DNA from 2 places in the Streptomyces armeniacus genome. Region 2 is predicted to be linked to the other one. Evidence: riboswitches for the same ligand, from Rfam matches in the RefSeq annotation. Region 2 holds a riboswitch; the other holds the start of a gene.
What was found. Region 2 has a riboswitch for S-adenosylmethionine ahead of thrC (threonine synthase). Riboswitches for the same ligand answer to the same signal wherever they lie in the genome.
Positions count from the first base shown of each region.

Region 1: it holds a riboswitch for S-adenosylmethionine, as region 2 does, so the genes downstream of both, DVA86_RS08995 (aminotransferase class V-fold PLP-dependent enzyme) here and thrC (threonine synthase) in region 2, are expected to answer to the same signal.

Region 1 is NZ_CP031320.1:2,046,732-2,050,329, forward strand. It holds gene DVA86_RS08990 (glycerate kinase family protein) at 1-610, shown strand, start outside; gene DVA86_RS08995 (aminotransferase class V-fold PLP-dependent enzyme) at 780-2,213, opposite strand; SAM riboswitch class IV at 2,256-2,373, opposite strand; gene trpD (anthranilate phosphoribosyltransferase) at 2,679-3,598, opposite strand, start outside.
Region 2 is NZ_CP031320.1:7,789,883-7,793,480, forward strand. It holds gene DVA86_RS33700 (hybrid sensor histidine kinase/response regulator) at 1-52, opposite strand, end outside; gene DVA86_RS33705 (SSI family serine proteinase inhibitor) at 369-806, opposite strand; gene thrC (threonine synthase) at 1,357-2,682, opposite strand; SAM riboswitch class I at 2,700-2,839, opposite strand; gene DVA86_RS33715 (glucosyl-3-phosphoglycerate synthase) at 3,027-3,598, shown strand, end outside.

The DNA.
Region 1 (3,598 bases), 5.7 Mb from region 2:
GGCGCAGGTGGAGCTGCTCGCCCGGGGCCTGGAGCGCTGGGCGGACGTCCTGACGCGCGACGTCGGGGACGTCGGGGACGGGCAGGGGGCCGCGCGCCTCCGGTACGCGCCGGGCACCGGCGCGTCCGGCGGGCTGGGCGCCGGTCTGGCGGCACTCGGCGGCACGCTGCTGCCCCGCTTCGACGTACTGCTCGGCCACCTCGACCTCGACGCCCGGCTCGGCGCGGCCGACCTGGTCATCACGGCGGAGGGCGCGCTGGACCACCAGACGGCACGCGGGAAGGTACCCGCGGAGGTCGCCCGCAGGGCGAAGGCGCTGGGCAAGCCCGTCATCGCGCTGGCGGGCACGCTGGGCGAAGGCGCGCACACCGTACGGGCGTCGGGCGTGGACGCGTACAGCGGCATCCTGCCCGCGCCGATAGGGCTGGCGGAGGCGCTGAGCCGCGGCGAGGAGTACCTCGCGGACGCGGCCGAGCACGCGGTCCGCATGATCCTGCTGGGCACGCGCCTGACCCCCACACCGCGCCGCCTCGCCCAGCCCTTGAGCGAAACGAAGACGCCCACCGGCTCACCCAGCCCGTCCGGCACCCGTTCCCCGTCCGGCGCTTGAGGGCGGCGAGCCGCCAACTCCAACCAGTCCGGCGATTGAGGACGGCCCTCAGCCAGCGCCGAGCGGCTCCCGCCGGAGACGGGTCACCCCATCGTGCGCGGGTGCCGCCCGGGACGGGCGGGCGTCCGTCCCCAATCGCCGGACGGGCTTGATGTGGCTGAGGTTCGTGTCAGGGAAACGCCGGGTGGTCGGTGGGCACGCAGCGCCCGTCCTCCACCCGGTAGCTCCACCGCGCGCCGTCCGTCACCAACTCCCGCACCGCCCGTACGAACCGCTCGACGTGCTCGTCCGGCGTGCCCGCACCGAAGCTGGCGCGAACGGCGTTCAACGACCGCTCCCCCGGTTCCGGCGCTGCCCCGGACGCGCCGGACGGCCCGGACACCCCACCGCACTCCCCCGGCTCGTCCGCCGCGCCCCCCAGCAGCACGCGCAGCAGCGGGTGCGCGCAGAACATGCCGTCCCGTACGCCGATCCCGTACTCCGCGGACAGCGCCGCCGCGAAGTGCGAGCTGTTCCAGCCGTCGACGACGAACGACAGCACCCCGACCCGTTCCGCCTCCTCCCCGAACAGCGACAGCACCCGCACGCCCGGCACGTCCGCCAGCGCCTCCAGTACGCGGGCGAGCAGCTGCCGTTCCCGCCGTACGAGGCGGTCGAACCCGGCCTCCTCCAGCGCCCGGCAGGCGGAGGCGACGGCGTACGCGCCGATGACGTTCGGCGAACCGGCCTCGTGCCGCGCCGCGTTCGTGTGCCACTCGACGTCGAGCGCGCCGTCCGCGCGGCGGGCGACGCGCCTGCTGGCGCCGCCGCCCGAGAGGTACGGTTCGGCGCCGCGCAGCCAGTCGGGGCGCCCGGCCAGCACACCTGCGCCGAACGGCGCGTACAGCTTGTGCCCGGAGAACGCGACCCAGTCCACGTCCAGTTCGGCGATGTCCACGGGGTGGTGCGGCGCCAGCTGCGCCGCGTCCAGGACGATCCGCGCGCCGTGCCGGTGCGCGGCGGCGGCGAGTTCGCGTACGGGCCAGATCTCGCCGGTGACGTTCGACGCGCCCGTCACGCACACCAGCTTCGGGCCCGCGGGCGCGGCGTGCAGCGCCTCGTCGAGGGCGGCGACGGCCTGCTCGGGCGTACGCGGCGCGCGCAGACACGTCGTGTGCCGGCCGCGCCAGGGCAGCAGCGACGCGTGGTGCTCCGTCTCGAACACGAACACGCGGGTGCCCTCGGGCAGCGCACGCGCCAGCAGATTCAGCGAGTCGGTCGTGGCACGGGTGAAGACGACCTCGTCGTCGGGTCGGCACCCGAGGAAGCGCGCCACGGTGGCGCGGCTCTCCTCGTACAGCCGCGTCGACACCTGCGAGAGGTGCCCGGCACCGCGGTGGACGCTGCCGTAGTACGGGGCGTACGCGGCGAGGTCGTCCCAGACGCGCCGCAGTACGGGGGCGCTGGCGGCGTAGTCGAGAGCGGCGTAGTACACCTCGCCGCCGGTGACGAGGGGGGCGAGCACGTCGTTGCCGAGTACGGGCAGCGGCTCGTCGGCGGTGCCGTGCCGACGGGGCGGCGATGCGGGCGTACGGAGGACAGCGGTGTCAACGGACACGGACATGACGGCAGAACTCCCTCGAAGACCAGGACCCCTGGCGTGAGGGATCCGCGCTTGCCGCAGACCTCGCTGCCTGCGGCCTGGTCATCACCCGGGGCACCCCGCCACGGACGGAGGGTTGCCGGACAGCGGGCCGGGGCCTTGATCGCTGTCGCTCGTGACCTGGCGGCAGTATGCCATACGCGTTTGCCCCGGCAGTAGCCCGTCCGGCCGAGCCCCGATCAAGCCCGTCCGGCGCTTGACGAGGACGCACCTCAGCCGATCAAGCCCGTCCGGCGATTGAGGACGGCCCTCAGCCACGGAACACGCGCAGACACCGGTGGACGATCACGCAACACACCCAACCGCACCCCGCGAACGGGTCGGGGTCCGTCCTCAAACGCCGGACAGGCTGGATATGGCCGGGGCCCGCCCCAGGAGGCGGGTCCCGGCCGGAGCCGTACAAGCGGGGGCGGCGCGCGCAGCTGGTTACGCGTTGCTCGCCGACACCCACCGTTCCAGGGCCGCCTTCGCGTCGCCCGAGTCGACCGATTCCGCGGCGCGGGCCATGGCCGCCGCGAGGCGGTCGGCCAGGGGGCCGTCCGCCGGGTCCAGGGCGACGAGCGCCGCCGCCGCGTTGAGCAGGACCGCGTCCCGTACGGGGCCGTGTTCGCCGTCCAGGAGGCGGCGCGCGATGTCCGCGTTGTACGCGGAGTCCGCGCCGCGCAGGGCCTCGACCGGCACCAGGTCGACCCCGATGTCCCGCGGGTCGAACGACTCGCGGCGCACAGCGCCGTCCCGTACGACCCACACCGTCGACGTGGCCGTCGTGGTCAGCTCGTCCAGGCCGTCGTCGCCGCGGAAGACCAGCGCCGACGAGCCGCGTTCCGCGAGCACGCCCGCCAGGATCGGCGCCATCCGCGCGTCCGCGACGCCGGTGGCCTGCGCGCGTACCCGGGCCGGGTTGGTCAGCGGGCCGAGGAAGTTGAACGAGGTCGGGATGCCCAACTCCCGCCGCGCGCCCGCCACGTGCCGCAGCGACGGGTGGAACTTCACCGCGAAGCAGAACGTGATCCCGGCCTGCGCCGCCACCTCCGCCACGCGCTGCGGGGTCAGCTCCAGGTTGACGCCGAGCTTCTCCAGTACGTCGGACGCACCGCTCGCGGAGGACGCCGCGCGGTTGCCGTGCTTGACGACGCGCGCGCCGGTGCCGGCCACCACGATGGCGGCCATGGTGGAGATGTTCACCGTGCGCGCCCGGTCGCCGCCGGTGCCGACGATGTCGACGGTGGGACCGGGCACCTCGATCACGTTGGCGTGCTCGTACATGGTGCGTACGAGGCCGGAGATCTCCTCCACCGTCTCGCCCTTGGCCCGCAGGGCCACCGCGAAGCCGGCGATCTGCGCGT
Region 2 (3,598 bases):
CGTCGAGTATGGCGGCGAGGCGAGCAGCGCCTCGGGATGGCCTGCTGCTCACGACGGTGCATCCTCCCTGTAACCGCATGGTGCCGGTGACCTGCCGCCCGTTGCTCCGGCGGCGGCTGTCCAGTCTGCCGCCCGCTCCGGGGGTGTCACTAGGGGGGAGTCTACGGGCAGTGCTCGGCCACCCGGCGGAGGATGCGCGCGAGGAACGCGTGAGGAGGCTGTGACGGCACCCGCCGTACGCCGCCCCGCCGGACGGCCTTCGCAGGTCACCCCGTGGGCCCGGCGGGTTGTCAGGGGCTGGTCAGAACGGTCGCCGCGGGCCCCGGCTCCGGCCGGGACCCGCGGGCTTCCGGTTGACCCGGTACGGCTCAGGACGCCTTCGGCAGCGCCGGCACGAGCGCGTTCCAGCGGTTGATCTCACACCCGTTCGCCCGGCTGAAGCGCGCGTCGACCGGCTTTCCGCGCCACGTCCCCGTGACCCGGGCCGTCACCGGGCCGCCGTAGACCATCGTGCACTGCGCGTCCTTGGGTACGGGCGCGAAGACGTCGGTGCCCTTCCTGGCGGCCTTGTCGATGGCGGCGCACGCTTCCCTCGCCTCGGGGTGGTCACCGCCGGACGGGTGACAGGCGAGCGTGAACGACCCGTCCATCGCACGGTCCGCGCTGTCCGTGACGGAGACGCTGAGGCGGTCGGCCTTGGCGGGCGGTACGACGCCGCCACCCGGCAGGACGGCCGTCGCCGGTGCGGCGGCAGCCCCGGTGAGGGCGGCAGCGACGGCCAGGATGGTTACGGTACGGCGCAACATGGTGGCTCCCGGTGAGTGCTGGCAGGCGCGCGACCTCCGCGCTCCTTGCCGTACTAACGCTCCCCGGCGCCCGCCGTTGCGCAACTCGACCCACCCATCCGGCGCACCCGCCCCACGCCTCCGCCTAGCAGCCCCAGCCCGCGGACCGCGCGCCCGGACCCCGCCCGCCCGCGCACGTGTTCCGGGGCGGCCCTGCCACCGTTGCCCCCCCCCGGCCCGGCCGCCCCGGCCCGCGTAGCAGGCGCTCCCCCCCCGTCGTCCCCTCAGGGCTGTCCCGGGACACCCTGCTGTGTAGGTGTGCCGCGTGCTACGTCGTCGGGGCGGGTAGAGTGGTTCAAAGAGACGGGTCGGAGTCCACGCGATGGGCGGCGTCGCGGGGTGGTACCTGCAGCGGGGCTGGGTCTACGGCGGCACGTGCCCGGCCGGGGTGATCGGGGTCGTACGCCGGATCGCGGTCGAACGCCGCGGGCGGGCCGAACGGCGGGGCGGCCCGCCCGGGTTGGGCCGGACGGGGCCCGCCGCCCGGCCCGGCGGGCGGGAGGCCCGGCGGTCAGGCGAGACCGGCCTCGCGGAACGCCGCCAGGCTGGGCCGGATCGTCGCGGTCGGACCGGTCGTCGGCGCCACCGCGTCGAGCGTCTTGAGCCCGTCGCCGGTGTTCAGCACGACCGTGGTGAGGGACGGGTCCAGCACGCCGTTCTCGAGCAGCTTCTTGGCGACACCGACGGTCACGCCGCCCGCGGTCTCCGCGAAGATGCCCTCCGTACGGGCCAGCAGCTTGATCGCGTCGACGATCTGCGCGTCGTTCACGTCCTCCACCGCGCCGCCCGTACGGCGGGCGATGTCCAGGACGTACGGCCCGTCCGCCGGGTTGCCGATGGCCAGGGATTTGGCGATGGTGTCGGGCCGCACGGGCCGTACGACGTCGTGCCCGTCCTTGAACGCGCGGGACACCGGCGAGCAGCCCTCCGCCTGAGCGCCGAAGATCCGGTACGGCTTGTCCTCGACCAGGCCGAGCGCGATCAGCTCCTTCAGCCCCTTGTCGATCTTCGTCAGCTGGGAGCCGGAGGCGATCGGGATGACCAGCTGGTCCGGCAGCCGCCAGCCGAGCTGCTCGCAGATCTCGTACGCGAGGGTCTTGGAGCCCTCGCCGTAGTACGGGCGCAGGTTGACGTTGACGAAGCCCCAGCCCTCGCCGAGCGGGTCGCCGATGAGCTCGGAACAGAAGCGGTTGACGTCGTCGTAGTTGCCCTCGATGCCGACGAGTTCACCGCCGTACACCGCCGCCATCACGACCTTGCCCTGCTCCAGGTCGTGCGGGATGAACACGCACGAGCGGAACCCGGCGCGCGCGGCGGCGGCGCCCACGGCGCCCGCGAGATTGCCGGTGGACGAGCAGGAGAGCGTGGTGAACCCGAAGGCGCGCGCGGCCTCGACGGCGATCGCGACGACGCGGTCCTTGAACGAGTGGGTCGGGTTCCCGGAGTCGTCCTTGATGTGCAGCGAACCGGTGACACCCAGCTCACGGGCCAGGTTGTCGGCCTTGACCAGCTGTGTGAAACCGGGGTTGGTGCCGGGCCGGTCGACGACATCGGCCGGGACGGGCAGCAGCGGCGCGTACCGCCAGATGCTGTTGGGGCCCGCCGCGATCTGCTTGCGCAGGCCCTCGGGGTCGCCGCTCGGGAGGTCGTACGCGATCTCCAGCGGCCCGAAACAGACCTCGCACGCGAAGATCGGACCGAGCGCGAAACGCTCGCCGCATTCGCGGCAGGAAAGCGCGGCGGCGGGGCCGAGTGAAACCGTGCCGCCGGGGGCGTTGTTGCCGTTGGTGGCGTCGGTGCCGGGGGCGGTGGGCGTCTCGGGAGTTTGCACAGCCATGAAGGCGAGGCCCTTTCTCCTCATCTTCCCCGTGACGTATCTCGCCACGAGACGGACTTGGCACCTTCCCTAGCCGGGAGCCCCGCCATGTGCGCAGGCCGGCCGGAGGGTTGCCGGGGCTTCATCGGGCCGTTCCCTCTGCCCCTCTGGATGAGCGGTATGAAGTTGTTCGATCGGTTGTCAGTCGCCTGTCAGCCGTCCACAGGCATTCCGGGGTCAGGCCCAGGCATGCTGAGGCCATCGCCGTTGTTCAAGACTGTAACCGAAGGCCACCGGGCTTGAGATAGTCGTCCGAACCGCGAGATGGATCACAAGAGACCGCAAGGGATCGCAAGGGAGCGCACGTGCTGGACGAGGTCGGCTACTGGCTCGAACGGCGCTCCTGGTCAGCGACCGATCGCCCGCTCACCACGCTGCTCGACGCGAAGCGCGCCGGCGGCGAGGGCAGCAGCGTGAGCGTGGTGCTGCCCGCGCTGAACGAGGAGCGGACCGTCGGCGAGATCGTCTCCGTCATCCGCCGCGAGCTGATGACCGAGGCCGTCCCGCTGGTCGACGAGCTGGTGGTGCTGGACTCGGGCTCCACCGACCGTACGGCGGCGGTCGCGGGCGACGCGGGCGCGAAGGTCGTACACCGCGACGAGGTGCTGCCGCGGCTGCCCGCACTGCCCGGCAAGGGCGAGGTGCTGTGGCGGTCGCTGCTGGCGACGAACGGCGAGATCGTGTGTTTCGTGGACGCCGACCTGCGGGACTTCTCCGCCCGCTTCGTCTCGGGGGTCGTCGGGCCGCTGCTGACGGAGCCGGACGTACGGCTGGTCAAGGCGATGTACGACCGGCCGCTCGGGCCGGTGCCGTACGAGCCTGCGGCTCTGGGAGGCGGCGGGGCCGCCGCCGACCCGGGGAACGGTGCGCTGGCGGG